Regions from separate parts of the Pandoraea thiooxydans genome, predicted to be linked through region 2. Evidence: predicted binding sites of a transcription regulator. Region 2 holds the regulator's gene; each other region holds the start of a gene.
The links. Region 2 encodes LexA, which represses DNA repair genes until DNA is damaged. Its sites were predicted from a motif close to ACTGTATNNNNATACAGT; they were not measured.

Region 1: the regulator LexA is predicted to act here: its motif matches at 7,311-7,328, upstream of imuA (translesion DNA synthesis-associated protein ImuA).
Region 3: the regulator LexA is predicted to act here: its motif matches at 6,012-6,029, upstream of recA (recombinase RecA).

Annotation. Positions count from the first base shown of each region.
Region 1 covers NZ_CP014839.1:2,934,245-2,944,644, forward strand. Annotated here, with positions in the region: gene PATSB16_RS13470 (LysR family transcriptional regulator) at 1-207, opposite strand, end outside; gene PATSB16_RS13475 (glutathione S-transferase) at 325-939, shown strand; gene PATSB16_RS13480 (pyridoxamine 5'-phosphate oxidase family protein) at 936-1,871, shown strand; gene PATSB16_RS13485 (error-prone DNA polymerase) at 1,868-5,035, opposite strand; gene PATSB16_RS13490 (Y-family DNA polymerase) at 5,039-6,568, opposite strand; gene imuA (translesion DNA synthesis-associated protein ImuA) at 6,498-7,259, opposite strand; gene PATSB16_RS13500 (DUF3563 family protein) at 7,652-7,792, opposite strand; gene PATSB16_RS13505 (NCS2 family permease) at 8,116-9,501, opposite strand; gene cueR (Cu(I)-responsive transcriptional regulator) at 10,093-10,400, opposite strand, start outside.
Region 2 covers NZ_CP014839.1:2,309,204-2,319,603, forward strand. Annotated here, with positions in the region: gene PATSB16_RS10610 (LysR family transcriptional regulator) at 1-735, opposite strand, end outside; gene gcl (glyoxylate carboligase) at 863-2,632, shown strand; gene hyi (hydroxypyruvate isomerase) at 2,683-3,474, shown strand; gene glxR (2-hydroxy-3-oxopropionate reductase) at 3,523-4,404, shown strand; gene PATSB16_RS10630 (glycerate kinase type-2 family protein) at 4,405-5,724, shown strand; gene PATSB16_RS10635 (GlcG/HbpS family heme-binding protein) at 5,778-6,200, shown strand; gene PATSB16_RS10640 (DUF1439 domain-containing protein) at 6,227-6,799, opposite strand; gene PATSB16_RS10645 (type II asparaginase) at 6,877-7,911, opposite strand; gene lexA (transcriptional repressor LexA) at 8,138-8,791, shown strand; gene PATSB16_RS10655 (hypothetical protein) at 8,847-9,107, shown strand; gene PATSB16_RS10660 (enoyl-CoA hydratase/isomerase family protein) at 9,181-10,278, opposite strand; gene typA (translational GTPase TypA) at 10,387-10,400, opposite strand, start outside.
Region 3 covers NZ_CP014839.1:3,324,354-3,334,753, reverse strand. Annotated here, with positions in the region: gene PATSB16_RS15265 (SWIM zinc finger family protein) at 1-693, shown strand, start outside; gene PATSB16_RS15260 (hypothetical protein) at 835-1,197, opposite strand; gene PATSB16_RS21320 (DUF6538 domain-containing protein) at 1,219-1,419, opposite strand; tRNA gene PATSB16_RS15255 (tRNA-Met) at 1,673-1,749, opposite strand; gene PATSB16_RS15250 (MFS transporter) at 1,849-3,507, opposite strand; gene PATSB16_RS15245 (sensor histidine kinase) at 3,657-5,219, opposite strand; gene PATSB16_RS15240 (response regulator) at 5,244-5,933, opposite strand; gene recA (recombinase RecA) at 6,089-7,150, shown strand; gene recX (recombination regulator RecX) at 7,151-7,687, shown strand; gene PATSB16_RS15225 (DUF2889 domain-containing protein) at 7,798-8,469, shown strand; gene sucC (ADP-forming succinate--CoA ligase subunit beta) at 8,466-9,632, shown strand; gene sucD (succinate--CoA ligase subunit alpha) at 9,719-10,400, shown strand, end outside.

The DNA.
Region 1 (10,400 bases), 630 kb from region 2:
CGCATGCTCGGCCAGCCGCGCGCCAGCCTCGGTCGCGCTCAGATGGCGTGTGGAGCGCTCGACCAGGCGCATGCCCACACGCGCTTCGAGCGCCGTCAGGATCCGCGTGACCGCCGGCGGCGAACGGCGCAGCCGACGCCCTGCGGCAGCCAGACTGCCGGCGTCGAGGATGGCGATCAGTACGCTGAGTTCATCGAGTCGATCCATGGAGTGAGCCTTGCATTATTCCGATTATCGGAAGACTGAGTTTCAGTATATCGATATTTACGTTAAATGGCGGAATGATTACTCTGTTCCCAAGTCCTCAACGAGCATTGTCCAATCATGTCCGAACCAACCATTACCCTGTACGGCACCCGGCTCTCCGGCCACTCGCACCGCGCCGAGCTGATGCTTTCGATACTGGGCCTGCCTTATCGCTTCGTCGATGCGCCGGCCGAGGTGCGCCGCAGTGCCGGGTTCCGCGCGCTCAATCCGCTTGGCCAGATCCCCGTGCTCGACGACGGCGGTGTGGTGCTGTGCGACAGCAACGCGATTCTGGTTTATCTGGTCAGGCGCTATGCCCCCAGCAGCCTGTGGTTGCCGGACGATCCCGTGGTGGCGTCACAGGTACAACGCTGGCTGTCGATCGCCGCGGGCGAAATCCGCTTCGGCCCGGGCACCGCCCGCGTGATCCGGCTCTGGGGCGCACCAGGCGACGATGTCGGCCCGGCGATACGCATCGCCGACGGGCTCATGCCGTTCATGGAGCAGCACCTGAGCGGGCGGCGCTACCTCGCGGCCGCTCACCCCACGCTGGCCGACCTGGCATGCTACTCGTACATCGCCCACGCGCCGGAGGGCGGCATCGCGCTCACGCCCTACCCCAACATTCGGGCCTGGCTCGCGCAGGTCGAGGCATTGCCGGGGTTCGTCGCCATGCCGGTGAGTGCATCATGAGCCCCGACACAGTGGTGCCTTCCACACTTTTTCATGACGGTGAGTTGCGGGCGCAGGAACTCGCCGGGGGCGGTCCGCGCGTCGCGGCCATACGCGAGTTCATGCCCGACCAGCACCGCGCGTTCTTCGCTGCCTTGCCGTTTGTATTGCTGGGCGCGACCGACGCCGACGGCTGGCCGGTCGCGACGATGCTCGCCGGCGCGCCGGGATTTATCACCTCGCCCGACCCGCATGCGCTGCACCTCGATCTCGACCCGCAGGCTGCCGATCCGGTCGTCGCCGGCCTCGCTCGGCACGGCCAGGTCGGGCTGCTCGGTATCGACCTCGGCACGCGACGGCGCAACCGGGCCAACGGCACCGTCACGGCGATCGACCGCCAGCGTCTGGAGATCGCCGTGACACAGTCGTTCGGCAATTGCCCCCGCTACATTCAGATGCGCGAAATTCACGAGGCGCCGCCGGCCCACATGCCCGCCACGCATTTCACCGCGCTGGATGCGAGGTCGCGCGATCTGATCGCGCTCGCCGATACCTGCTTCGTGGCCACGGCCAGCGGCGCGGGACCGGCGGGCAGCGCGGCCGGAGTGGATATTTCGCATCGGGGCGGACGACCCGGCTTCGTGCGCATCGAGGGCAATACCCTGACGGTGCCCGATTTCAACGGCAACCGCTATTTCAATACGCTCGGCAACCTCGTGCGGGAGCCGCGTGCGGCGATGCTGTTCGTCGATTTCTCGAGCGGCGACCTGCTGCAGCTGCAAGGCACCACCGAGATCGTCTGGGACGCGGCCGCACTCGGCGAGTTTGCCGGCGCCGAGCGGTTCTGGCGCTTTCAGGTCGCGCGCGGCTGGTACCGGCCGGGCGCCGTGGCGCTGCGCTGGAGCGGCGGCGCCCTGTCGCCGGCTACCGAGCACACCGGTGTCTGGAGTTAGTGAAAATTGCGGCTGGGCGTCGCCAGCCGCCCCAGCAGCGGCGACAAGTCGATCAGCCGGCGCGCCACCAGGTGGCGCACCACGTGCTCGCCCTCGCCCGTGCATTGCCAGACGCCATGCACGGCCAACAAGCGGGTGCCGAGCAACTCCTTGCGCTGGCGCTCGACCAGATCGGGCCAGATGATCACGTTGACGACCCCGGTCTCGTCCTCGAGCGAGACAAAAACCGTGCCCTTGGCAGTGCCGGGCCGCTGCCGCATCGTCACGATGCCGCAGGCGCGGGCACGCCGGCCATTGGGCAGCTCGCGCAGTTCCTGGGCCGATTTGAGCCGCATGGCGCTCAGGCGCGGGCGCAATAGCGCCAGCGGGTGGCGCCGCAGCGTCAAACCGGTGCTGGCATAGTCGGCCAGAATCTCCTCGCCCTCGCGCAACCGCGGCAACGGCACCGGCGCGCCATCGTCCTGCAGCGTGGACTGGCCCAGCAGCGGCGTGGCCGGCAAATGCGCGGCGACCGTCCATTGCGCCTGGCGCCGTCCGCCCAGCAGCGTGGCCAGCGCATCGGCCGCAGCCAGCGCGGCCAGTTCCTGGCGGCTCAGTTGCGCCCGCGCGGCCAGATCGTCGATATCGCGATAAAGAGCCTGCGCGCGCGCCTGCGCGATGCGCCGCGCCGCGTCGGCGGCAAGCCCGGCGACTTGCGCCAGGCCCAATCGCACGGCCGGCGGCGTGCCGTCGCCACGCGCTTCGAGCGTGCAATCCTGGGCGCTGGTGCATACGTCGACGGCCAGCACTTCGACCTGGTGGCGCCTCGCATCCTGCACCAGTTGCGAGGCCGAGTAAAAACCCATCGGCTGGCTGTTGAGCAGCGCGCAGAGAAAAATGGCCGGCTCGTGCCGCTTGATCCATGCACTGGCATAGACCAGTTGCGCGAAGCTGGCCGCGTGGCTCTCGGGAAAACCATATTCGCCGAATCCCTCGATCTGGCGGCAAATGGCATCGGCGAAGGTTCGCTCGTAGCCGTTTTTCAGCATGCCCGAGACGATTTTCTCCTGGAATTTTTCCAGCCCGCCCTTGCGCCGCCAGGCCGCCATCGAGCGGCGCAGATCGTCGGCCTCGCCGGCGGTGAAGTCGGCCGCGATCATGGCGATCTGCATTACCTGCTCCTGGAAGATCGGCACGCCCAGCGTGCGCGCCAACGCGGGCGCCAGGGCGTCCTTGGCGTAGTGAATTTTCTCCGGCGGCTCCTGCCGGCGCTTCAGATAAGGGTGCACCATGCCGCCCTGGATCGGGCCGGGCCGCACGATCGCCACCTGTACCACCAGATCGTAGAACTTGCGGGGCTGCAGGCGCGGCAGCATGCTCATCTGCGCACGCGATTCGACCTGGAACACACCCACGGTATCGGCCTGGCACAGCATCTCGTAAGTGGCCGGGTCCTCGCGCGGAATATCGGCCAGATCGAGCCAGCGGCCCTGCCGCTGCCCCAGCATGTCGAGCGCACGGCGCAAGGCCGAGAGCATGCCGAGCGCCAGCACGTCGACCTTGAGCAGCTTGAGCGCTTCGAGATCGTCCTTGTCCCACTGGATGATGCAGCGCTCGGGCATCGCGGCGTTCTCGATCGGCACCAGCCGCGAGAGCTTGCCGCGCGAGATGACGAAGCCGCCGGTGTGCTGCGACAAATGACGCGGAAACCCGACCAGCTGCTCGACCAGTTCGCACCAGTGACGCACCGCCGGCGCCTCGGGCGACAGGCCCTGACGCGCCAGCCGCTGCAGCAGATCGCGGCGGCCGTCCCACCACTGCTGGCCCGCGCACACCTGGTCGACGATCGATGCATCGATACCGAGCGCCTTGCCGGTCTCGCGCAAGGCGCTGCGCGTGCGATAGGTGGTCACGGCCGCGGCCAGCGCGGCGCGTTGCCGCCCGTATTTGCCATAGATGTATTGAATGACTTCCTCGCGCCGCTGGTGCTCGAAATCGACGTCGATATCGGGCGGCTCGTTACGTTCGCGCGACAGGAAGCGGCCGAACAGCAACTGGCTTTGCGCCGGATCGACGGCCGTGATGCCCAGGCAGTAGCACACCGCCGAATTGGCGGCCGAGCCGCGGCCCTGGCACAGGATCTTTCGCTCCCGGGCGAATTTGACGATGTCGTAGACCGTCAGGAAATACGGCTCGTAAGCCAGCTCGGCGATCAGCGCCAATTCGGCGGCGAGCTGTTTGCTCACAGTCTCGGGCACGCCCTGCGGATACCGCCGCCGCGCGCCGGCCAGGGTTTCCTGGCGCAGATAATCGGCCGGCGTCAAGCCGGCCGGCACCAGTTCGTCGGGGTATTCGTAGCGCAGTTCGTCGAGATTGAACGTGCAGCGCTCGGCAATCTCGACGGTGGCCTGCAGTGCTTCGGCCGGATAGAGCGCGGCCAGCCGCAGGCGCGCGCGCAGGTGCTGCTCGGCGTTGGGCATCAGCGCGGTGCCGCAGGCATGCACCGGCCGGCCCAGGCGGATGGCGCTCAATGTATCCTGCAGCGGCTTGCGCGAGCGCACATGCATCAGCACGTGTCCGGCGGCGGCCAGCGGCACGCCGGTCTCGCGCGCGACCGCCGTCAGGCACGCCAGGTGCAGGTCGTCGTCGGGCCGGTGCAGCAGTTCGAGCGCCAGCCACAGCCGCCCCTCGAACACGCGAGCGGCCCAGGCGAGCTGCTCGCGCAGGCGCTCGCGCGCGACGCCATGGGGCGGCACCAGCAGCACCAGGCAATCCGGCAGTCCGCGCAGATGCTCATAGGGCGGCTGCGGCGCGTCCAGATCCTGCGGCGTGAGCCGGTAGCCCTCCTGCTTGCGCCCGCGCGTGCGCGCCAGCGTGATGAGTTCCGACAGGTTGCCGTAGCCTTCGCGGTTTTGCGCCAGCACCACCAGATGCGCGGCGGGCGCGCCGCCAGCGTCGACCAGCCGCAATTCGCTGCCGATCAGCAGGTGCAGCCCCTGCCGCAGGGCTTCGCCATGCGCTCGCACCACCCCGGCCAGCGAGCATTCGTCGGTCAGAGCCAGCGCCCGATAGCCCAGCTGTGCCGCGCGCGCGACCAATTCTTCGGGATGCGAAGCACCGCGCAAAAAAGTGAAATTCGACAGGCAATGCAACTCCGCATAAGCGGGCAGGACGGACGCATTCATGACTCACCCGAACAGCCCGTGCAGATACCAGGCGGCCTGGCCGCGGCTGGTCTGCCGCTCTCGGTACACCCACAGCAGCGCGCCCTGCGCATCGGCGGCGATGAAGTAGTCGCGCAACGCCGCGGCGTCGTCCCACCAGCCCGACTCGATGCGCTCGGCATGTGTGAGCACGCGCAGCGGGGTGCCATGGACCGGCCGCTCGCCTTGCATGGCCAGCGGCCGTGGCGAGTCGAGCAGCCAGACCGGCCGCACCTTGGAGGACGCCTGGATGGCGCCCGGCGCGGCGCCGGCGATTGCCGGCGCCGGGCGCGACACGACGTACGGCAGCAGGCGGTAAGCGGCCTCGGGCCGATGCTCGTCGTGCAAAACCAGTTGGCTCACCTGCGCCTCGCCCAGCCGGGCATTCAGGCGCTCTATCAGGCGCACGAACTCCTGGCGCGCGCGGCCAGGCTCCGGCAACAGGCTGGCGTTGCCCGGCTCGTGCGGCACCACCTGGCTGACGCACAGGCGCAACTCCAGCACCGGCGTCTCGAGGCGATGCCGCGCCAACTGTTCCTTGAGCACATTCAGCAGGTGCGCCGGCGCCGCGCCGGGTTCGGCCAGCCGCACCATCACGCGTGTCGGCGGTAACGTGCGACGTCCCAGCGGCTCGTGCTCCAGCACCAGCTCATAGGCATGCACGGCCTGATGGTGCGCCGCGAGCCAGCCAGCCATTTGCACCAGCAGGCGCCGCGCGCCGAACAGCAGCGTCTCGACCTGAGTGGTGCGGGCCGGCAGCGCGAGCTGCGCTTCGAACTGCAGGGGCGCCAGGAACCAGGCCGGCATCTCCGGCGCGTCGCCATAAGCCCGCGCCAGCTCATCCACCAGCGCCTGGCCGCAACGCCGGATCAACCCCGCGCGCGGCAAACGCCGCAGGTCGGCCAGGCGGGCGCAGCCCAGTTGCTCGAGCCAGGCAAGATGCGGCGCGGCCTCACTCAGCAGCGACACCGGCAAGTCGTCGAGCAGCGCGCACAGCCGCGCCAGATCGGTCGCATGGCGATGCTGCCGGCCACTGCTTTGGCGCGCCAGCAGCCAGGCACCGGCGGCTGTCGGCGCCACGGCCAGCCGCGACGCATGGCCGAGCAGCCGAGCCGTCTGCCCGACCTGGCGGCACAGCGCGCTCAGGCCGCCAAACAGGCGCAGGCTGGCCGAAACCTCGACCAGCACCACGTGCTCGCCGGCCAGCACGACTTGCGGGCTGAAGCGCAACAGGGCCAGGGCCACGGTCTCCAGCAGCCGTTGCTCGCCCTGCGTGTCGCGCTCGCGCAGGATCGCATCGGGCAGCAAGGCCAGCGCCCCGGCCCGCCGCAAACCCGGCACGATGCCCGCCTGCCGGGCCGCAGCACTCGCCATGCGCACGCGCTCGCCGTCCATCACGACCAGCGCATCGGAGGCGGCGCCCCCTGTCATGCCAGCGGCCTCGTCAGGCGGCAAGATCGGTCGAAAGACCTCGAGGATGAGCCAGGGCAAGTGCAGTGCAATCCAGCAGCGCATAGAGGCCTCCTGAATCCGGAGAAAGAACGGTATCGGAGCGCGGCGGCCCCAGTTTTGGATGATGCGCCGGCAAGTCCAGCCGCAGCGGCATGCCACGGGCCGGTCCCCGGCGCTTGTGAAAATGAATCAGCAGGCCGCTGCCCGGCGCCGGCTCGAGCGCCAGCCGCAACGGCGCGGGCGAAGACGAGGCCAGCGCCTGGGGTTGACGTACGACCCAGGCCAGCGCATCGCTGCCGGCGGCAGCCAGTTGCAGGCGGCGCAACTGATCGGCGCGGGCCTGCGGCAACCAGGCCAGGACCGCGCCGCAGCTGGCGCTTTTGAGCGCCTGCTCGGCCGCCCAGAGATCGTCGGCCGCCGGCGGCGCTGTGGCGCCGGATGGCGCTCGGGCGTGTACAAGCACCAGATGGCGCAGGTCGACACCGGCGCCGGCCAGGGCCGGCGCGTAAGGCAGATACGGCGGCGCGATCATCACGACAGGCTTGCCGACCCGGGTCAGCGTCGCCAGCGCGGGCAACAACAGGCGCAGCTCGCCGATCCCGGCGTGCGTGGGCAGCAGCTCGGCCAGCGCACCCGCCGGCCAACCGCCGCCCGGCAATTCCTGATCGAGCTCGACAAAACCGGTGGCCCGCACCGGCCCCTGGCCCTGGGCCAGTTCGCTGGCGCGCCAAAGTCCGGGCGGCAAGTTTTGCATGGAGAGCGACATCGGAGTGAGCAACGAAAGCGGGTGGCGGTCATCTAAAATACTGTACGCACATACAGTACATCAATGTTGGATTTGTCTCAAGACAAACCGATGAGAACGAACGCTCCCTCGATATCGGCCGCGGCAAGAAGGCGATTTGCCGCATCCTGGGTATTGGCGCCGCCGAAATAAATGGGGAAAGGTAAAAGCTGCGGAGTTGACGTGCTCGTCAGGCAGACGTCATTCGTCCATGACAGAAAAGCCAAAGGCCCACGCAAGGGTGGGCCTTTTTGCCGAGATTATCCGCGGTCGCTGCGGCCAAGCCGGCGAAGGGCTGGATATCTCGTGGGGCGCGCGAGGCGCTTTGCTACCGGGTTACTGCATCCAACAAGACAGCAGGTTCAGATGGCGCCGGTTTCGAGCGCGCGAATGCGATATTCCAATTCGCAAATATCGGTGGACTGCGCCAGGTATTCTTCACGGCGGCGGCGTTCGGCGTTTTCGAACCAGGAATTAACGATTTCAAACAGTTTGGCAAACATGGCAACCTCCAGTCGCATAATTTGCTGCGTTGCAGCAGTGATTGGAATTATATAGGGTTTTCCCTATAGGTGTTAGCCCTAATTCTGAAAAAAGCGACTTATTCGTTTTGCATCCGCCCCCGATGCAGCCATGTTTTAAGAAATCACATAAAAATCAATTACTTAATAAATTAATTTTCTTTCGGACAAACTGCCGGACAGCAAAAAGCGTGGCCCAAAAGCAACGCCCCCTCGCTGGCTCAGGCCTGCGAGGAGGCGTTTTCAGGCGGCAGGCGCCGCCCATCGCGCTCACGCGATAGTCCGCGCCTTCGCGATCAGATCATTCAGATCGCCCAGCCGCCCAGATAGAACGTGGCCAGTACCACGGCGATGGCCACGGTGCCGACGTTGAGTTTCTTGTATTCGCCCGATACCAGACGGCCGATCACCAGCGTGCTGAAGCCGAGCATGATGCCGGTCACGATGTTGCAGGTCAGCACGATGAACACCGCGCACACCAGGCCGGCCATCGCATCGACCGTATCCTCCATATGCAGCTTGCTGATACTGCCGAGCATCAGCAGGCCCACGTACATCAATGCCGGCGCGGTCGCATAGGCCGGCACCAGCGCGGCCAGCGGCGAGAGGAAAATCAGCAGCAGGAACAGCACGCCGACCACTGCCGGTCCAAGTCCGGTCTTGCCGCCGGCGGCAACCCCCGCGGCCGATTCGATATAAGCGGCCGCCGGCGCGCCGCCGAGGAAAGCCGAGAAGATCGAGCTGACGGAGTCGGCCGTGAGCGCACGGCCGCCATTGATGATCTGTCCTTTTCCATCGAGCTGCCCGGCTTGTCCAGCCACGGCGCGAATCGTTCCGGTGGCATCGAACACGGCGGTCATCACCAGCGCAAGCACGCTGGGAATGACCGCGGCGCTCAAGGCCCCCCTGACGCTCATCGAGTCGATCAGCGTGGGATGGCCCGGCGCACTCAGCGACGGCAGCGCGAACATCCCGGTGAACTTGACGCTCGGGTCGAAAGCCAGGCCCAGTGCCGACAGCGCGATGATGACCAGCAGGATGCCGCCCGGCACACGCCGGCGTTCCAGCCCGAAGATGGCCGCCAGCCCGCCGATCGACATCAGCGCGGGAAAGCTGGCCAGGTGGCCCAGGGCGACCGGCAACCCCGGACCCGGATTCTTGATCACCAGGCCGACGTCGTTGGAGGCGATCAGCAGCAGGAACAGGCCGATGCCCACGCCCGTGCCGTGCGCGACGCCTGCGGGCAGGTTGCGCAGGATCCACGAACGCACGCCGGTCACGGAGATGGCGGTAAACACCAGCCCCATCAGAAAGATCGCGCCCAGCGCGACCGAAGGCGACACGCCCTTGCCGAGCACCAGGTCGAAGGCAGTGAAAGCGGTCAGCGAAATCGCGCAGCCGATGGCGATCGGCAGGTTGGCCCAGACGCCCATCAACAGCGAGCCGAACGCCGTTGTCAGGCAAACGGCGACGAATACCGCGCTGGTGTCGAAACCCGCCTTGCCGAACATGCCCGGCACGACGAACACGGAATAGACCATCGCCAGGAACGTCGTGAGCCCGGCCACGACTTCCTGACGCAGCGAACTACCGCGTGCGGTGATCTGGAAATGGCGGTCCAGCCGGCTCACCTCTCGAGCCGGCGCTGGCGCATCGACTCCTACGGTGGGGGCGTAGTCTTGTTCCATCATGATTCAAGCTCCTTTATCAGCGTACTGAAACGGATCGGAAAAATGTCCGTCGTCAGGCATGCTCTCATGTGTGATGCGCGTCGCGACGCCGAGGCAGTATGGCCTGCCGGCCCGTCATTGCCGGCGCGCGAGAGGCGCTATTTTCATCGGAAACGTTTTGAAGGGGTCGCCCTGCAACCGCAACCAATACCATGCGCCGAAGCAATCCATGCAGGAAAATGGTGGCCGGAAACACCCGCTGCGTGATGGGGGTCAGCCTGCAATAGCACGCCCGTGTCGGTCCGTGCCATGCCTCGTCCATATGCCATGCTGCGAACTACCGGCACATCCACGAGGCTCGCCCATCCGATAAGACAGGCGGCGAAACTTATCTCCTCACGCTCTCTGGCGACCGCATCGTGGCGATCGCATCTTCCTGTACTAGGTCGCGTTCTTATGCGACTTCATTGTATGAGCTTGAGGTCGCTGGCAAGCCTTGCGCGAGTGATGTCGATTATCAGAAGTCTCTGATAATCATGGTTTACCTGAGGTCGCCGGAAAGCCTTGCCTGGGGCCGCTGCAGCGTCCTGTCAGGCCGGGCCGGATGGGCCGTCAGCAGTGCCGTTCGACCGGCGGGTCGACGCTTTCTTCGTCACAACTCAAGCCGTCGAGAATCGGGCACTCGGGCCGCGCGTCGCCATGGCAGTGCGCGGCCAGATGCGTGAGCGTATCGCGCATCGCGCTGAGCTCGGCGATGCGTTGATTCAGCTCGTCGATATGCGCCTGCGCGAGCGCCTTGACGTCGGCGCTGGCGCGCTCGTGATCCTGCCACAGCGCCAGCAACTGACGAATCTGCTCGATACCGAAACCCAGCCGGCGCGCTTGCCGGATAAAGCGCAGCAAGTGCAGATCGGTGTCGC
Region 2 (10,400 bases):
GATTTCCCAGGTCGAGCGCCAGCCCAGCCCGAGGCCCTCGAGCGCCCAGCGATGCAGCAGCTCGCCGTCGTTGCAATCGAGATTGCCGTCGACCCGGATCGTGACGGTCTTGCCCTGCCGGCGAAAATACCAGCCGCGTTGCTGCCCGCCCTGCAGATTGAATGCCAGGCAATTGTGCTTGCCAAGATCTTCCAGCGTCTTGGGGCGGCCGTAGCGGGCGAAGTACTTGGGCGTGCCGCACACGACGCGGCGGTTTTGAGACAGTTTGACAGCCACGAAATTCGGATCGACCGCACCGCCAATGCGAATCCCAAGGTCGTAACCTTCGCGCACCAGATCGACCACACGGTCGGTCAGATTGAAAGAAAGCTGAACTTCCGGGTATTGCTTCAGAAACGACGGGGCATGGGAGGCGACATGCTTGCGACCAAAAGCCGCCGGCGCCGATACGATCAAGTGGCCCGACACGGCGTGCCGGCCGGCACTGATTTCGTTCTCCGCCAACTCCCATTCGCCCAATAGCTGCTTGCAGCGCTCCAGGAAGGCGCCGCCCTCCTCGCTCAGCACCAGACGACGCGTCGAGCGGTACATCAGCTTGATGCCGAGCCGCTTCTCCAGGGCGTCGATGCGCCTGCCCAGAATCACCGGCGAGACCCCCTCGCGCAAGGCCGCGGCGGCCAGACTGCCCGCCTCCGCCACCTGTACAAAAGTCTCGATTTGCTTGAAGCGATCCATGTGTGTCTCCCTTATTTCGATACTTTTAGTCTCTAAAAAAACGAGTATTTATTATCTTATCAAACAAAACATGAAGTATTACATTGATTGCCAGAGATATCACTCACCATCTGGAGGAGAAACAATCATGGCAAAGATGACCGCAGTCGACGCCGCCGTGCGCGTCCTGGAAAAGGAAGGCATTACCAACGCCTTCGGCGTTCCGGGGGCCGCCATCAACCCGTTTTATGCGGCCCTTCGCCGCGCCGGCAGCATTGACCACGTACTGGCGCGTCACGTCGAAGGCGCCTCTCACATGGCCGAGGGTTATACGCGAGCCGCGCCCGGCAACATTGGCGTTTGTATCGGCACCTCGGGGCCGGCGGGCACGGACATGATTACCGGACTGTACTCGGCCCAAGCCGATTCCATTCCGATTTTGTGCATTACCGGGCAAGCGCCGCGCGCACGCCTGTACAAGGAAGATTTCCAGGCTGTCGACATCGAATCGATCGCCAAGCCGGTCACCAAATGGGCCGTCACGGTGCGTGAGCCTGCATTGGTGCCGCGCGTGTTCCAGCAGGCGTTTCACCTGATGCGCTCCGGCCGGCCTGGTCCGGTGCTGATCGACTTGCCGATCGACGTCCAAATGGCGGAAATCGAATTCGATCCCGACACCTATGAGCCGCTGCCCGTCTACAAGCCGGCGGCCACGCGCGCGCAGATCGAAAAGGCGCTGACAATGCTGATCGAGGCCGAGCGTCCGCTGCTGGTGTCGGGCGGCGGCGTCATCAATGCCAACGCGGCCGACCTGCTGGTCGAGTTCGCCGAATTGGTGAACGTGCCGGTGGTGCCCACGCTGATGAGCTGGGGTGCGATCGCCGACGATCATCCGCTGATGGCAGGCATGGTGGGCCTGCAAACCTCGCACCGCTACGGCAACGCCACGCTGCTCGCTTCCGATTTCGTGATGGGCATCGGCAATCGCTGGGCCAACCGCCATACCGGTAGTATCGATGTCTACACCAAGGGCCGTAAATTCGTTCACATCGATATCGAACCGACCCAGATCGGCCGGGTATTCGGCCCCGACTACGGCATCGTCTCCGATGCCGGCGCGGCGCTCAAGCTGTTCGTGGAGGTCGCACGCGAATGGAAAGCGGCCGGACGCCTGCCGTGCCGCAAGACGTGGGTCGCCGATTGTCAAAAACGCAAGCGCACCATGTTGCGCAAGTCGGACTTCGACAACGTGCCGGTCAAGCCGCAGCGCGTCTACCAGGAAATGAATGCGTTCTTCGGCCGCGATGTCCGCTACGTCAGCACCATCGGCCTGTCGCAAATCGCCGCCGCGCAATTCCTGCGCGTGAACCACGCGCGCCACTGGATCAACTGCGGCCAGGCGGGCCCGCTGGGTTGGACCGCGCCGGCTGCCATCGGCGTCAAAGTCGCCTCGCCCGAGAGCGACGTCGTCGCGGTGTCGGGCGACTACGACTTCCAGTTCATGGTCGAGGAGCTGGCGGCTGCCGCGCAGTTCAAGGTGCCCTACATCCACGTCGTGGTCAACAACTCGTACCTCGGCCTGATTCGCCAGGCGCAACGGAATTTCGATATGGACTACTGCGTGCAATTGGCATTCGAGAACGTCAACGCACCCGAGCTCAACGGCTATGGCGTCGACCACGTCAAGGTCGCCGAGGGCCTGGGCTGCAAGTCGATTCGCGTGTTCAAGCCGGAAGATATCCAGCCCGCCTTTGCGCAGGCTCGCAAGCTGATGGCCGAGTTCTCGGTGCCTGTGGTCGTGGAGGTCATCCTGGAACGCGTCACCAACATCGCCATGGGCACCGAAATCAACAACGTGACCGAATTCGAGGAAGTGCTCGACATCGCCGAAGACGAAAAGGCCTTTGAAACAGCCTGAGCGTCCGCACCGATTCGAGTTCCGTTCAATTTTTATCTAGGAGTCGCGAGATGCCAAAATTCGCCGCCAACCTGACCATGCTGTTCAACGAAGCGCCCTTTCTGGATCGCTTCAAGGCCGCCGCCGCCGCCGGCTTTCGCGGCGTGGAGTTTTTGTTTCCCTATGCGTTTCACCGCGACCAGATCGCCGACAAGCTGAATCAGTACCAGCTCGATCTGGTGCTGCATAACCTGCCGGCCGGCAACTGGGAAGCTGGCGAGCGAGGCATCGCCTGTCTGCCGGAGCGCGTCGGGGAGTTCCGCGACGGCGTCGGCGAGGCCATCGTGTACGCCAAAGCGCTGGGCGTGAAGCAATTGAATTGCCTGGTCGGCCGCCGCCCGGCCGACGTCGATGCGGACAAAATCCGCACGACCGTCGTCGACAATCTGCGCTTTGCCGCCGACCAGCTCAAGGCCGAGGGTATCCGTTTGCTGATCGAGCCGATCAATACGTTCGACATCCCCGGCTTTTACCTTAGCGGGACCAAGCAAGCGCTGGACCTGATCGACGCGACCGGCTCCGACAACGTGTTCGTGCAGTACGACATCTATCACATGCAGCGCATGGAAGGCGAGTTGGCCAAGACCATCGAGACGAACCTGGCGCGCATCAAGCACGTGCAGCTCGCCGACAACCCGGGGCGCAACGAGCCAGGTACGGGTGAGATCAACTACCCGTTCCTGTTCGATTTTCTCGATCGCATCGGTTACGACGGCTGGATCGGCTGCGAATACAAGCCGGCCACCAACACCGTCGACGGTCTCGGCTGGCTCAAGCAGGCCGGCTTGCGCCAGGCTGCCTGAGCGGCGACATAACCCAACCCATTATTTATTCATTAGAGGAGTCACACCATGGCACAACTCGGTTTCATTGGCCTTGGCATCATGGGCGCGCCGATGGCGAAGCATCTGCAGGACGCCGGACACAAGCTGTTCATTTGCGATCGCAAGACGCCGCCGCAAGAGCTGATCGATGGTCAGGCGACCTGCTGCACGTCGCCCAAGGAAGTTGCCAAACGCGCCGATATCATCTTCGTCATGGTGCCGGATACGCCCGACGTGGGTGCCGTCCTGTTCGGCGAAAATGGTGCGGCAGAAGGTCTTTCCAAGGGCAAGATCGTGGTCGACATGAGCTCGATCTCGCCGATCGAGACCAAGGAATATGCGAAAAAAGTCAAGGCGCTCGGCTGCGAATACCTCGACGCGCCCGTCTCCGGCGGTGAAGTCGGCGCCAAAGCGGCCTCGCTGACGATCATGGTGGGCGGTTCGCAAAGCGCGTTCGACGACGTCAAGCCGTTCTTCGAGCTGATGGGCAAGAACATTACGCTGGTCGGCGACACCGGCGCGGGGCAAACCTGCAAGGTTGCCAACCAGATCATCGTCGCGTTGACCATCGAAGCCGTTGGCGAAGCGCTGCTGTTTGCCTCCAAGGCCGGGGCCGATCCCGCCAAGGTGCGCGCCGCGCTGATGGGCGGGTTCGCCTCCTCGCGCATTCTCGAAGTGCACGGCGAGCGCATGGTGAAGCGCAATTTCGAACCGGGTTTCCGCATCGCCCTGCATCAAAAGGATTTGAATCTGGCCTTGCAAAGCGCGCGTGCGCTGGGCGTCGCCCTGCCGAACACGGCGACCTGCCAGGAGTTGTTCAACACCTGCGCGGCCAATGGCGGCGCGGCTTGGGATCACTCCGGGCTGGTGCGTGCACTGGAACTGATGTCCAACCATACGGTGGCGTAAATGTCGGCTCGCCCGCAAGCGGTGGCAGTGGCCGGCAACGCCGCTGCCCTGGAACCCCGCACGTTTTTGCTGTCGCTGTTCCAGCATGCGGTCGAGGCCGTCTCGCCCGCGCGCTGCCTGGCCCAGCATCTGCCGCCGGCACCGCGCGGCCGCACTATCGTGATCGGCGCCGGCAAAGGCGCCGCATCGATGGCGCAAGCCGTCGAGCAGCACTGGCAAGGCCCGCTTTCGGGTCTGGTCGTCACTCGTTATCAGCATGGTGTGCCCTGCCGTCATATCGAGGTCGTGGAGGCCGGGCATCCGGTGCCCGACGAGGCCGGCTGGCAGGCCGCCCAGCGCATGCTGGAGATGGTCCAGGGCTTGAGTGAAGACGACCTGGTGCTGTGCCTGATTTCGGGTGGCGGTTCCTCATTGCTGTCGCTGCCCGCCCCCGGCATCACGCTGGCGCAAAAACAGGCGCTCAACAAGGCGCTGCTGCGCTCGGGCGCGACCATCTTCGAAATGAATTGCGTGCGCAAACATCTGTCGGCCATCAAGGGCGGGCGGCTGGCGCTGGCCTGTGGCCGGGCACGCGTGCATACGCTGCTGATTTCCGATATCCCCGGCGACGACCCCGCCGTCATTGCTTCCGGTCCAACGCTGGCCGACGAAACGACCTGCGCGGACGCGTTGGCGGTATTGGGAAAATACCAAATCGACGTGCCCGACAACGTACGCGAATATCTCGCCTCTGGCGCCGGCGAGACACCCAAACCCGGTGATGCGCGGCTGCGTCATGCCACACATGCGACGATCGCCACGGCCCAGGAGGCGCTGGAAGCCGCCGCGCGCCATGCGCAGTCTCATGGCATTACGGCGCACATCCTGTCGGATTGCCTCGAGGGCGAGGCGCGCGACGTGGCACTGGTGCACGCCGGTATCGTGCGGCAAATCCTCGCGCACGGCCAACCGTTCGAGCGACCGTGCCTGCTGCTGTCCGGCGGCGAAACCACAGTGACGGTGCGCGGCGAAGGCCGCGGCGGGCGTAACGCCGAGTTCCTGCTGGCGCTGGCCGCGGCGCTCGACGACGGTCACGGTGCCAGCTTGCCTGGCGTGCATGCGATCGCCTGCGACACCGACGGGATCGACGGCACCGAGGACAACGCCGGTTGCCTGCTCGGGCCCGACACACTGACGCGCGCAGCGGCAGCCGGGCTGTCGCCCAAAAACCACTTGCAGAACAACGACGGCTACTCATTTTTCGCCGCCTTGGATGACTTGGTGGTGACCCAGCCCACGCGGACCAACGTCAACGATTTCCGGGCCATCCTGATCGAATGATCGCCGGATCGTACCGGGCCAAGATCTAACACCATGAAGCAGGAGATTCTCCGATGCAAACCCGTTCCATGCTGACCCTGGAAGATGCTCGCCGGATGGCCGAGGCAGCCGCGGCCGAAGCAGTTCGCCATCAGTGGCCCGTTACCATCGCCATCTGCGACGACGGCGGCCATCTGCTGTGGCTGCAGCGCCTGGATGGCGCCTCGCCGATATCGGCGGAAATTGCCGCTGGCAAAGCCCGCACCGCGGGTGTGTCGCGACGCCCGAGCAAGGCGTTCGAAGAAATGGTCAACCAGGGCCGCTACGCCGCGCTATCGATGCCGATCACCGCGCTCGAGGGGGGTGAGCCGGTGATCGTGGACGGCACCTGCATTGGCGCGGTCGGCGTCTCCGGTGTCAAGCCCGGCCAGGATGCACAGGTCGCCCAGGCTGGCGTTGCCGCGCTGCTCGCGCCGCAGGCCAAGGCCGCCGCGTAGGCCGCACCGGGCAGGTATTGCGAGCGTCAGCGTTCGACGATTTCGACCCGTACGCCGGCCGGCACGACGGTGATGGCGCCGGGTTGGAATTGCACGCCGGCGAAGGTGAGCTGGTTGGGCTTGAAGGTATAGATCGGATAATTTTGAAGAACCTGGCTGGCCAGCATATTGGCCGCCATATCGATCTGCTGACCGTAGATGGCCGTGGCTGGCCCGAAGTCGGCCTGCGTGACCGCAGGATCGCGCACCACGACCGAACGGGTCGCAGCGTCATAGGCGAGCCCGCCCACCAGCACAAAAGTCCCGTTCAGCGTTTGCGGCACCATGAATGGGCTGCTGATGAGCGCATCCACCGTCAAAGCCAACCGATTTTGGGCCGGCTGCAAAGCGATTTCGGGATGCGTCAGATCCATTGAGAATACTTGCGCAACGGCCCGGTGAAACGGGAACTTCCGGGCCACCGCGGCTTGCACCTGCGCACGCGAGAAGGTGTAGTGATCGGGGATGAACGGAAATGTCGGCGACGCCAGCGCCGGTAGCGGCGCCAGCGTCAGCACACTGCCGCCGAGCATGATTTCAAGAAAGCGGCGTCGACGCATGGGGGGATGAGTTTGCACAGGAGATAGGCGGAGCCAGTCGATGTAGAAGTTGACCGGCACCCGCAAGCTTGGTTCGTTCAATAAACCTCGAACAGCGACTGCCAGCGATCGGTGGGCATATCGTGCGCCAGTGCCAGCATCGCGAGCACGCGCGCCTTGTACGGTTGCAGATTGCCCGCGCTGACGAAGCCCAGCGTGTCATCGGCGGCCGCACCGTTGCGCATCACGTGCCCGGCCCCGGTGCGCGAGGCACGCACCACCCGCACGCCTTGCCTGGCAGCGTCGGCCAGCGCCTGCTGCAGCGGACCGTACAGCGAACCGTTGCCGGTGCCCGCCACGACCAGCCCTCGCACCCCGGCGCTCACCAGCGCCTCGACCGGCACGGTCGAAGCATTCGCATAACTGGAGAGCACTTCGACCATCGGCAGCGCGTGCCGCCCCGCCACGTCGAACTCGCTTTGTACCGTGTGGCGCCGCAGCGCGCGGCGCTGCAATTCGACCCACTCGTCTTGCACCCAGCCCAGTACACCAATCTCGGGCGACTGGAACGCCTGGACCGAATAGGTGCTGGTCTTGACGACATCCCGCGCACAATGAATCTGATGATTGACGACCACCAGGACGCCCTGCCCGGCGGCCTCCGGATGGGCAGCGACCCGTACCGCATTGAGCAGATTGAGCGGCCCGTCGGCCGATAGCGCCGTGGCGGGCCGCATGGCGGCAGTCATCACAACCGGCTTGTTGCTTTTGACCGTCAAATGAAGGAAATAGGCCGTCTCCTCCAGCGTATCGGTGCCGTGTGTAATCACGACGCCATCCACGTCCGGCTCGGCCAGCACGGCATTGACCCGCTCGGCCAAGGTCAGCCACAACGCACACGTCATGTCCTTGCTGTCGATTTGCGCAACCTGTTCGGACCGCATGCGTGCGACGTCGGTCAAGCCCGGGACAGCGGCCAGCAATGTTTCGATATTGAGCGCGCCGGCCTGATAGGTCGCGGTGCGACCGGCGTCGGCCGCGTAGCCGGCAATCGTGCCGCCAGTGGCCAACAGGACGACCTGGGGCAAACGGAGAGCACTGCCGTGCCCGGACATGGAAGAGGATGTTTTCATGACCGCGATTGTAGCCAATTCGCCGCATTCATCAATTTGGGGTCATCCATGAGCGGCGATTGCCGCCGATCATTGGCGCGGCAACGCTGGTACGGATATCGCGGCGCATGGCGACGTCTCCAATCGGGCCGGCCTCGGCCCGACTTGAGAATCGACATGAAGTTCTGCTTGCATAAATCAGAATACTGTACAAAAATACAGTTGCCTGTACTTCCATACAGTAACCATGCACAAACTCACTGCCCGCCAACAACAGGTCTATGACCTGGTCCGCCAAGCCATCGAGCGCACCGGATTTCCGCCCACTCGGGCCGAAATTGCCGCGGAGCTCGGCTTCAGTTCCGCCAACGCCGCCGAAGAGCACCTGCGCGCCCTGGCACGCAAGGGCGTCATCGAACTCGCGGCAGGCACGTCGCGCGGCATTCGCGTCAAGGCGCTCGGCGATGACGACACCCCGCATCAGTTCACGCTGCCTCACATGGCGCTGATGCAATTGTCGCTCCCGCTGATTGGCCGGGTCGCCGCAGGCAGCCCCATCCTCGCGCAGGAACACATCGAAGCCCACTATCAGTGCGACCCGGCGCTGTTCGCCCGCCAACCGGATTACTTGTTGAAGGTACGCGGGCTCAGCATGCGCGATGCCGGCATTCTGGACGGCGATCTGCTTGCCGTACAGCGTGCGAGCGATGCCCGCGATGGCCAGATCGTGGTGGCCCGGCTGGGTGACGAGGTAACCGTCAAGCGCCTGAAACGACGCCCGGGCGGAGTTGAGTTGATTGCGGAAAACCCGGATTTTCAGAATATCGTCGTGACCGGGAACCCTGAAGATTTCTCGCTTGAGGGCATTGCCGTCGGCCTGATCCGCACCAGCGAATTGTAATTTGCATCGAAAATATTTTTTTCCCCGTCGCTGACGCATCGCACCGACGTGCGTCATGAAATACATCAAAAAGCATCGGCAACGGGCCCTTCACTTCACGCTTTGCAAGGATGGGATCATGGGTAAATTATTTTCTTTCATACGCGCCTCGCGCGCGCCCGCCGCCAGCACTGTCTCAGTCCGCGCGCTGCGCTCACCGCGCCCGGTTCGGGTGTATCGCGGCCCTTCGCACATTATCATGGTCGGCAATATCAACGATATCTGCCACAAGCTGGATCAATCTCTCGCAGAACGCTATTGCCATATCGAGGCGTGACCGCGGTCGTGCGCATCGCCCTGTCGCTGCTCCAGGCTCGGTACGACAACGCCCGCGCGCTATCGTTCGTGCCCTACACACCCAGTTGCGCCAGCGGATGCGCCTGGGCCGGCCACTCGCTCTCGAAGAATCGCTCCACTTGCATCGCGTCGACTTGGTCGAGACTAGCCGGAAGCCACCGTGGCGCATGATCCTTGTCTATAGCCAGGGCACGAATGCCCTCCAGCCCGTCGTGACCGTCGAACACGCGCTTCATCATCGACAGTTCGACTCGCAATTCGTCTGCCAGTGAGAGCGACTTCGAACGTGCGCGGCGAATTTGCTCGAGCGTCACGCACACCATCAACGGTGACCGCTTGCGCAGCTGCGCCTCGACGTGCTGCGCCCACTCGCTGAATTCGCAACGTGCCTCGCGCGACAGCGATGCCAGAATCGCTGATACGCTCTCGCAGGAAAAATGCATGTCGATGGCGTCGCGCAAATCTTTCAGTGCCATATCGCGCGGCGGCGGCGCAACGTGGCCGTCGGCCATGGCGCGCACGCGTGCCACCACTGCGTTGCCGTCGCGCCACGGCTCGGTCTCCAGTAACGAGAGAAGATCCGCCGTCATGTTGCGCGGCAGATAAATATCCGCCAGGCCGGCATAGAGCGCATCGGCCGCCCCGATCGCCACACCGGTGGTGCCCAGGTAATCGCCAATGCGTCCCGGCACTCGCGCCAGAAAATATCCGCCGCCAACGTCGGGGAACAATCCAATCTGCGTCTCCGGCATGGCCATGCGCGTCGTCTCGGTGACGATACGCAAGGCGGCGCCTTGCGAGATTCCCATGCCCCCGCCCATCACGATGCCGTCGAGCAATGCGATGTACGGTTTTGGATAGGTCGCGATCAGATAGTCTAGTGCGTACTCGTCGACGAAATACGGCAGCAGTGCAGCGCGCTCGCGCTGCGCCGTCTCATAGAAGTAGCGAATATCTCCGCCCGCGCAAAATCCTTTCTCGCCGGCGCCTCGCACGAATACGGCGTAGACCTCGGGATCTTCGGCCCATTGCGCGAGCGCGGCCATCAGCGCCCGGATCATGTCAGGCGACAGCGCGTTCAAGGCTTTTGGCCGATTCAAGGTGATCAGGCCGACGTGATTGACGATCCGTGTTTCGATGAATTCGGACATGATGCAGTATCGAGGCAAGAGGTAAAGAAAAAAGCCGGTGCGTCGCACCGGCTTTCATCGTAGCGCAAACGTGCCGGCCGAGTGCCGGCAGCACACGCGGGCCGGAGCTCAGGTCCGCTCTT
Region 3 (10,400 bases), 1.0 Mb from region 2:
CTGCTGGTGGCCGAGCTTTGTGTCAAGCACGGTCGCCCGGATGAAGGGCTCGCCTGGGCCGAGCGCGGCATCAAGGAGTCCGGCAAGAGCCATGACCAGCGCCTGCTCGACTTCTGTATCGACGCGTATCTGCGTCGCAGTGAATTCGACAAGGCCGATGCGTTCGCGTGGCGCCGCTTCGAAATGCGCCCGACAGCCGAGGCGTTTCCCGCCTTGATGAAGGTTGCCACGGCTACTGGCAGGCATGATGAGACGCGGGAGCGCACTCTTACGCACCTTTGGGCGCTGGTCAGGGAAGAGGAGGCCGCTGCAAAATCGAAGCGCAATGTCTGGCAGCGGTCGACGCGGACCGAACTGGTCAGGATTCTTCTTGCTGGAAAAGAGAACGACGCCGCATGGGAAACGTTTACCGGCGGACCGGTCGTAATGCAGCTATGGCCGGAAATGGCCGCTGTCCGTGGCAAGACCCACCCGCACGACGCCATTGCCCTTTATCACAGGCTGCTGCCGGTTGCTGCCGAGAGCGGTACGCGCAACGCCCGATATGACGAGGCGTTTGAAATCGTGCGGGCCATCGGCATGTTGCGGGCGAGGTTGGATGAACGTTCGGAATTCACCCGTGAACTGGAAGAGATTCGGGCAGCGTATCGCGCAAAGCGCAACTTCATCAAGCTGCTAGCCAAACTGCCCTGAAGTCGCTCGCAGGTCGGTTCGGGCCGAAGTCGACCGTAATGAGCCCATAAGGCCAGACCTTTCGCCGCGCATTGCAAGGTGCACCGGAGATGGGACGCATCGCGGGAGATATCGCGCTGCATCAGGTGAGACTTTTGGCGTCTAACAGGCGCGGCCGGGTGAAGATGCGGGGGTAAGTGCTTCTTCACGAATGGCAGACGTGTCGTCGCGGGCGATGTCGTCCGTGATGTCCTGTTCGAGTTCAGCCAGTCCTACGCTCATGGCTCGCACGTCCTCGCGTGAGTCGGTGGAGCGCAGTACATCATCTCCCTGGAGCATGACCGCGCGCCGAAGAGCAAATAGTCGTGGAATCATCGACGGCTTGAGGCTGAAATGGGCCTTGATGGCGGGGTGTGCGTCTGAGGAGAAGACTTCGTCATAGACCGCCGGCCAGCAGGGCAACTGGCCCTCGGCCGGCGCGTCACCGGCTTCGATCGCAGCCTCGGGCGAAGCCGAATAACGCACAGTCCGACCGGCGCAGATGAGTTAGCGTTGCCGGGCAAATTCGTGCAGGAGGGCGTCCCGGTTTGCCGAGCCGGTCGCGCGCAGCATTCGGGCATCTTCGAAGAGGCTATCTGTGGCGGCAACGAGCGCATATTGCCGGCGCTTGGCATCGGCCTTTTCGCAGGTATGAAGCGAGCCACCGAGCTCGAATTGGCCAAAAAGCTGCTGCAGGTCTGCCGGGATGGAACGTCGGGAACTGGGGAACCACGGACTGGCGGCGGGTCGTCAGGCAATGTTGCAAAGGCATGGTGTCCTCTCAGGGGCAAGGTTGTCCTTGTGCCACCGAAGCCGGACGCCGGGGCGTCCACTGTAGCAGTTCGATGTAGCACCAAGCAGCCTAGAGAGACGGGTTTATATCTTCGCCAAGTCCTTGATTTTCAAGGACCCAAAGCAAAACTGCGCGCTTCTTTCGGAAGCGCGCAGTTTTGGTAATGCGTGGTGGCGAATCAGGGACTCGAACCCCGGACCTGCGGATTATGATTCCGTCGCTCTAACCAACTGAGCTAATTCGCCGTAGACGGGCGATTATAAGAACGCGGCCTGGCAAAGTCAACAACCAAATGCGGCTTTCTCAGGCCGGCTTTGCCCGGGCGATTCTTCCGGGCTTGCGCGCTAGTCCTGGGCGTAGATATCGGTGTTTTTGGTTTCCTTGATGAACAGCGTTCCGATCACGAAGGTGACCAGCGCGATGATGATCGGGTACCACAGCCCGGAATAGATGTCGCCGCGCGCCGCGACGATGGCAAACGCGGTGGCGGGCAGAAAGCCGCCGAACCAGCCGTTGCCGATGTGGTAGGGCAGCGACATCGACGTATAGCGGATGCGGGTGGGGAACATCTCGACCAGCATGGCGGCGATCGGGCCGTAGACCATCGTCACGAAAATCACCAGGATGGCCAGGATCACGACGATCATCGGTTTGTTCATCTGGGCCGGGTCGGCTTTGGGCGGATAGCCATCCGCTTTCAGCGTCGAGGTCATCGCCTGGTCGAACTCTTTCGCCTTGGCTTTGGCGTCGGCGTCCTTGCCGTTATACGCGGTGATGATCTTGTCGCCGATCTTCACCTGCGCAATGCTGCCGGCCGGCGCGGCCTCGTTGCTGTAGTTCAGCCCGGCTTTGGCGAGGGTGCTCTTGGCGATATCGCAGGAACTGGTGAATTTGGAAGTGCCGACCGGATTGAACTGGAACGAGCATTCGCCGGGATCGGCGATCACGGTGATCGGCGCGCGCGCCAACGCCGCTTCCAGCGCCGGATTGGCGTAATGGGTGAGTGCCTTGAAGAGCGGGAAGTAGGTGAGCGCGGCGATCAGGCAGCCGGTCATGATGATCGGCTTGCGCCCGATACGATCCGACAGTGCGCCGAACACAATGAAAAACGGCGTGCCGATGAGCAACCCTAGCGCGATCAGGATGTTGGCGGTATTGCCGTCGACCTTGAGCGTTTGCGTCATAAAAAAGAGCGCATAGAACTGCCCCGTGTACCACACCACGGCTTGTCCAGCGGTCAGGCCGATCAGCGCGAGGATGACGATTTTCAGGTTTTTCCATTGGCCGAACGATTCGGTCAACGGCGCCTTGGAGGTCTTGCCTTCCTCCTTCATGCGCTTGAAGGCAGGCGATTCGTTCAATTGCAAGCGGATCCAGAGCGAGACGGCCAGCAGCACGATCGACAGCACGAACGGCACGCGCCAGCCCCAGGCGCCGAACGCATCCTCGCCGAGCACAGTGCGGGTGCCGAGGATGACCAGCAGGGAGAGAAACAGGCCGAGCGTTGCGGTGGTTTGAATCCACGCGGTGTAGGCGCCGCGGCGACCCGCCGGGGCGTGCTCGGCGACGTAAGTGGCGGCGCCGCCATATTCGCCGCCGAGCGCCAGGCCCTGCAGCAGGCGCATGCCGATGAAAATGACCGGGGCGGCAATGCCCCATGACGCATAGCCGGGCAACAGGCCGACCACCAGCGTCGAGAGACCCATCAGGGTGATGGTGACCAGGAACGTATATTTGCGCCCGACCAGATCGCCCAGGCGGCCGAACACGAGCGCGCCGAATGGCCGCACCGCGAAGCCGGCGGCGAACGACAGCAGCGTGAAAATGAAAGCCGCCGTCGGATTGATCCCCGAGAAGAAGTGCTTGCTGATATACGCGGCCAGCGAGCCGGCGAGATAGAAGTCGTACCATTCGAACACGGTGCCGAGCGACGAGGCGAAAATGACTTTGCGTTCCTCGCGTGTCATCGGCGCGCGGGCAGCAGCAAGGGTGGCGGTTGCCATGAGGTTGTCTCCAGATATATTTATTTATGGATATGAATCGACGATCAAGCCGTCCCGTCGATTATTGGCTGGCAACCTTACCGGGCGCTGACGTGAAACTGACGCAAAACTGACGATGCGCCAAAGACGAAAAGTACTGGGGGTGCCGGCTACGACGGCACGGCGGGCGGGGAAGTCGTCGGTGCCGGAGCGAGCGGCAGGCTCACGCGTATGAGCGTGCCGCTCGTCGTGCCCGGGTGGGGCGGGTGTGGCTCGGCAATGACGATGTCGCCACGATGAATCTGAACGATCTCGCGCACGATGGCCAGCCCCAGGCCGCTGCCGTCGCTGCCGCTGCCGAGAATCCGATAAAAGCGCTCGAACACGTGTTCGCGTTCGGCAATCGGGATGCCGGGGCCGGTATCCTCGACTTCGATGAGCACGGACTCGCCGTCGGCAGCCGGACGCAGGCGCACGGTTACGCTGCCGCCCACGGGGGTATAGCGAATCGCGTTGTCGATCAGGTTATTCAGCATCTCGCGCAGCATCAGCGCATGACCGGTCAGCGTCAGCGGCTGGGCCGGCGCCTCATAGCCGAGGTCGATCTGCCGCGCGCGGGCGGCCTCAAACCAATCCTGTACCGCGTTGCGTGTGAGCGCGTCGAGCGGGATGGCACTGAAGGCCGACGGATCGCGCGCGCTGTTTTCCGTGCGTGCCAGGGCCAGCAACTGATTGGCCAGGCGCGCGGCCTGCTCCGAACTGGCCGCGATTTGCGACAGCGAGCGCCGCAATTCGTCAGGCGAAAGCTGGCGCAGGGCGAGCTCTGCCTGAGTGCGCAATCCGGCCAGCGGCGTCTTTAGCTGATGAGCGGCATCGGCAATAAAACGTTGCTGCATCTGCATGCTTTGCTCGAGGCGCCCCAGCAATTCATTGAGCGAGCCGACCAGCGGCGCGATTTCCGGCGGCGCGCGCTCGGCCTGAAGCGGAGACAAATCGTCGGGCCGGCGCGCGCGAATATGCTCGCGCAGCGCATGCAGCGGCGCCAGGCCGCGCGTGAGGCCAAACCACACCAGGACGATCGCCAGCGGCAGTACGATGAATTGCGGCAGAATCACGCCTTTGATGATCGCGTTGGCCAGGCGGTTGCGGCGCTCGAGCGTCTCGCCGACTTGCACCAGAGCGCTCGTGCCCGGCTCAATGGCCACACCGGGGGTGGCTGGCGGCAACTGGACATAAAGATAGGCGATACGGATGTCGTTGCCTTTGAGCGTGCCGTCGCGCAGATGCACGACGCCGGTCGGGGAGTGCGCATCTTCCGGCGGCAGCGGCAAGTCGGGCGTGCCGCCCAACAGTTCGCCGTGCGCGCCCAGCACCTGATAGTAGATCTGGCCGGCGCTGTCGGCGCGCAGGAAATCGAGCGCAGCGGGCGACAGCGCGAGCGAGGCCCGGGCGCCGTCGCGGTGCACTTGTTGCGCAAGCACATAGGCATTGGTTTGCAGCGTGTGATCGAACGGGCCGTTGGCGATCGACTGGGCGATCAGATAGGTGACCGCCAGGCTCAGCGGCCACAGCAGCAGCAACGGTGCCAGCATCCAGTCGAGTATTTCGCCGAACAGCGAGCGCGACGGCGAGCGCGGCTCGGATTCGTCGGGCGGCGCGAAGTCGTAGGTCTGGCCGGGGTGGTCCGGCAGGGGCTCGTCCGTCTGGCGGACTGCATGATCGAAAGAGCGCATGGACAGCCGGTGTGGTGCGTGGGTTCAGACCGCGCCGACGGGGCTGGCGGAGAGTTTCTCGAGGCAATAGCCGAGCCCGCGAATGGTGGCGATACGCACGCCGCTCGATTCGATTTTCTTGCGCAGGCGATGCATATAGACTTCGATCGCGTTGTTGCTGACTTCCTCGCCCCAACTGCACAGGTGGTCCACCAATTGTTCCTTGGAGACGAGCCGGCCGGTGCGCAGCAACAGGACTTCGAGCAATTCCAGTTCGCGCGCCGACAGGTCGAGCATCTGATCGTTCAGATAGGCAATGCGGCCGACCTGATCGAAACTGAGCGGACCATGCTGGATCACCGTGGCGCCACCGCCCGGGCCGCGCCGCGTCAGCGCCCGCACGCGCGCCTCCAGTTCGGCCAGGGCGAACGGCTTGGCCATATAGTCGTCCGCACCGAGGTCAAGCCCCTTGACGCGCTCATCGATGCTGTCGGCCGCCGTCAGGATCAGCACCGGCAGGTGCGAATGGCGCGCGCGCAGACGGCGCAGGACCTCCAGCCCGGAAAGATTGGGCAGCCCCAGATCGAGAATCAGCAAATCGAAGGTTTGCGCGGCCAGCGCCGAATCGGCCGCCAGGCCGGTGGCGACGTGGTCGACCGCGTAGCCGGTCTGGCGCAGCGAACGCGTCAGACCGTCGGCCAAAATACTGTCGTCTTCGGCGATTAGAATCCGCATGACCCTGATATGCTCTCTGAAAACGACCTGAGTTCGGCCGGTTTTGGGGTTTTATCAGCGCAAACGCTTGCAAAGAACACTGTTTTTTTATACAGTACCCAAAAGCGTGCCCTCATCCCGCTGCACCGCCGCCTCATCATAGCAAAGGACGATTCATGGAAGATAGCAAGAAAGCGCCTGCTGGCCTGACTGCCGAAAAAGGCAAGGCACTGGCCGCGGCCCTCGCGCAAATCGAAAAGCAGTTCGGCAAGGGTTCGATCATGCGCCTGGGAGACGGTGAGGTCGCACCCGACATCCAAGTCGTGTCCACCGGGTCGCTGGGCCTGGACATCGCTCTGGGCGTGGGCGGCCTGCCGCGCGGCCGGGTCGTCGAGATTTACGGCCCGGAGTCGTCCGGCAAAACCACGCTGACGCTGCAGGTGATCGCCGAGATGCAGAAAATCGGCGGCACGTGCGCCTTCATCGACGCCGAGCATGCGCTGGACATCCAATATGCCGGCAAGCTGGGCGTGGTCACGTCCGATCTGCTGATCTCCCAGCCGGACACCGGCGAACAGGCGCTCGAAATCGCCGATGCGCTGGTGCGCTCTGGCTCGATCGACCTGATCGTCATCGACTCGGTGGCCGCCCTGGTGCCCAAGGCGGAAATCGAAGGTGAAATGGGCGATTCGCTGCCCGGTCTGCAAGCCCGTCTGATGTCGCAGGCGCTGCGCAAGCTCACCGGCACGATCAAGCGCACGAACTGCATGGTGATCTTCATCAACCAGATCCGCATGAAGATCGGTGTCATGTTCGGCAACCCTGAAACCACCACTGGTGGCAATGCGCTCAAGTTCTACGCGTCGGTGCGCCTTGATATCCGCCGGATCGGCGCGATCAAGAAAGCAGACGAAGTGATCGGCTCGGAAACCCGAGTCAAGGTCGTCAAGAACAAAGTCGCGCCGCCGTTCCGCGAGGCGATTTTCGATATTCTCTACGGTGCCGGCATTTCGCGCGAAGGCGAAATCATCGATCTCGGCGTTACTGCCAAGATCGTCGAGAAGGCGGGTGCCTGGTATAGCTACAAGGGCGAGAAAATCGGCCAGGGCAAAGACAACGCCCGTGAATTCCTCAAGGAAAATCCGGAAATCGCCCGGGAAATCGAAAACAAGGTGCGTGAATCCCTGGGTGTCATCGCCATGCCGCAGAGCGAAGTGCTCGAGGAAGACGACGCCTAAATGATGTCGCGCAGGCCGTATCGTCGACCGACCGAAGTCACCGATGCGGCGCAGGGTGATTCGCCGCCCAAAACGGAAAACGCGAGCCGACGTCCCGGCCTGAGCCTCAAAGGCCGGGCGTTGGCTTATCTGGCGCGCCGCGAGCATAGCCGGCTCGAGCTGCGGCGCAAGCTCGCGCCGCATGCCGACAGTCAAGAAGAACTCGACGCACTGCTCGATCTCCTCGAGCAAGAGAACCTCCTCTCCAATCAGCGCTTCGCGGAAAGCGTCGTCAATCGCCGGGCTTCCAGGCTCGGCACCTCCCGCATCGTCAGCGAACTCAAGCAGCATGCGCTCGATCCGCAGGCGGTCAGCGATGTTGCCGAGCGGCTGCGCGGTACTGAATTCGAACGGGCCCAGGCCGTCTGGCAAAAAAAGTTCGGCCAGCCGGCGGACTCGCCGCAGGAGCGCGCCCGGCAAATGCGCTTCCTGGCCGGGCGGGGGTTTTCCCAGGGTGTGATCCGCAAGGTCGTGCGCGGCGCCGATTTCGACGATTGAGCGATCGGTTGCCAGGGCACCCTTGCCCGGCTGACGTGCCGCTCAGGAGGGGTTCCGGCCGTCCTGTGCTAAAATCATGTCCTTTCCGCGCTCATGCCTCTCATTTCCGCATGCCGCTCTCCGAGCCCGCCCCCCGTACCCCGCATCATCTCCGCACGATCCGTGTCGAAGCGTACGCGCGCGACGACGGCTTGTGGGACATCGAAGCCTGTTTGACCGACCACAAGGCGCGTGATTTCGTCCTCGCCACCGGCGTTCGCCCGCAAGGCTCTCCAGTGCACGAACTCTGGCTGCGCGTGACGATCGATGAGGCGCTCAATGTGCGAGAAGCCGAAGCGGTTTCCGACTGGGTGCCCTATCCGGGGATTTGCGATCAAATTGGTCCGGCCTACCGGCAACTGATCGGCCTGAATCTTGGCCGGGGATTCCGCAAAGCCGTCCAGGAACGACTCGCCGGCAAAGCCGGTTGTACCCACTTGACCGAACTATGCGGTGTTTTGCCGACGGCTGCCATCCAGGCGTTTGCCGGCGAGGTCATCAACACCCGCGATACGGCTGGAAGCGCCGACGACAATGCCGCGCCGCCCTTCCAGCTCGACCGGTGCCACGCGCTCAAATTCGAAGGCGAAGCCGTGCGCCGCTATTACCCGCGCTGGTATAACCACCGCGCTCCCGAACGAGTGAACGAACACCCCAAGGCGCCCAATGAGGCCGGGATGGTGGCCTCCGTTCGCCCGATTGATCCGAACCATCCAACTCAGCAAGAAGGGAATCACGCATGAAGATTCACGAGTACCAAGGCAAGGAAATTCTCCGAAAATTCGGGGTCGCGGTGCCGCGCGGCATCCCGTGCTTTTCCGTGGACGAGGCCGTCAAGGCGGCCGAGCAACTGGGCGGCGCGGTGTGGGTCGTCAAGGCACAGATTCACGCAGGCGGCCGCGGTAAGGGCGGCGGCGTCAAGGTGGCCAAGTCGATGGATCAGGTGCGCGAATACGCGAACGCGATCCTTGGCATGCAACTAGTGACGCACCAGACCGGCCCCGAAGGCCAGAAAGTGCGCCGTCTGCTGGTCGAAGAGGGTGCCGACATCAAGAAAGAACTGTATGTCGGTCTGGTCGTCGATCGCGTCACGCAGGAAGTCTGCGTGATGGCCTCGAGCGAAGGCGGCATGGAAATCGAAGAAGTGGCCGCCAAGACCCCCGAATTGATCCACAAGGTCTACGTGAATCCGGCGCAAGGCCTGACCGACGCCGATGCCGACGACCTGTCGCGCAAGATCGGCATCCCCGAAGCTTCGGTGCCGCAAGGTCGCGCCGCGCTGCAAGGCCTCTACAAGGCATTCTGGGAAACCGACGCGTCGCTGGCTGAAATCAATCCGCTGATCGTGACCGGCGACGGCAAGGTCATCGCCCTCGATGCCAAGTTCAACTTCGATTCGAACGCGCTGTTCCGTCATCCGGAAATCGTCGCCTATCGCGATCTCGACGAAGAAGATCCGGCCGAAGTCGAAGCTTCCAAGTTCGATCTGGCCTACATTTCGCTCGAAGGCAACATCGGCTGCCTGGTCAACGGCGCCGGTCTGGCAATGGCGACCATGGACACCATCAAGCTGTTCGGCGGCGAGCCGGCCAACTTCCTCGACGTCGGCGGCGGTGCCACGACCGAGAAGGTGACCGAAGCGTTCAAGATCATGTTGAAGAACCCGGAACTGAAGGCAATTCTGGTCAACATCTTCGGTGGCATCATGCGCTGCGACGTGATCGCCGAAGGCGTCATCGCCGCTTCCAAGGCCGTGTCGCTGAAGGTGCCGCTGGTGGTGCGCATGAAGGGCACCAACGAAGACCTCGGCAAGAAAATGCTGGCCGAATCCGGCCTGCCGATCATCTCCGCCGACAGCATGGAAGAAGCCGCACAGAAAGTGGTGGCGGCCGCCAAGGGCAACTGAGCGAACTATGAAGCGGGCAGCCGGCCGATGCGCCACGCGTGGCGTGCGGGCAGGCTGCCGGGCAACCGGATGAAGGAAATCAAGCAATGTCGATTCTGATCAATAAAGACACCAAAGTCATCACGCAGGGCATCACCGGCAAGACCGGTCAATTCCATACCCGCACGTGCCGCGAGTACGCCAACGGCAAGGCCGCCTATGTGGCGGGCGTGAACCCCAAGCGCGCCGGCGAGGATTTCGAAGGGATTCCGATCTTCGGCTCGGTCAAGGAAGCGAAGGCGCAAACCGGCGCGACCGTATCGGTCATCTATGTGCCGCCGGCGGGCGCCGCGGCCGCGATCTGGGAAGCCGTCGAAGCCGACCTGGACCTGGCGATCTGCATCACCGAAGGCATTCCCGTGCGCGACATGGTGGAACTCAAGGAGCGCATGCGCCGTGAGAACCGCAAGACGATCCTGCTCGGACCGAACTGCCCGGGCGTGATCACGCCCGACGAACTCAAGATCGGCATCATGCCGGGCCATATCCACAAGAAGGGCCGCATCGGTGTCGTCAGCCGCTCGGGCACGCTGACCTATGAAGCCGTTGGCCAGCTCACCGCGCTGGGTCTGGGCCAGTCGTCGGCCGTGGGTATCGGTGGCGATCCGGTCAACGGCCTGAAGCACATCGACGTGCTCAAGATGTTCAACGACGATCCCGAAACCGACGCCGTCGTGATGATCGGCGAAATCGGCGGCTCGGATGAAGAAACCGCGGCGCTGTGGGCCA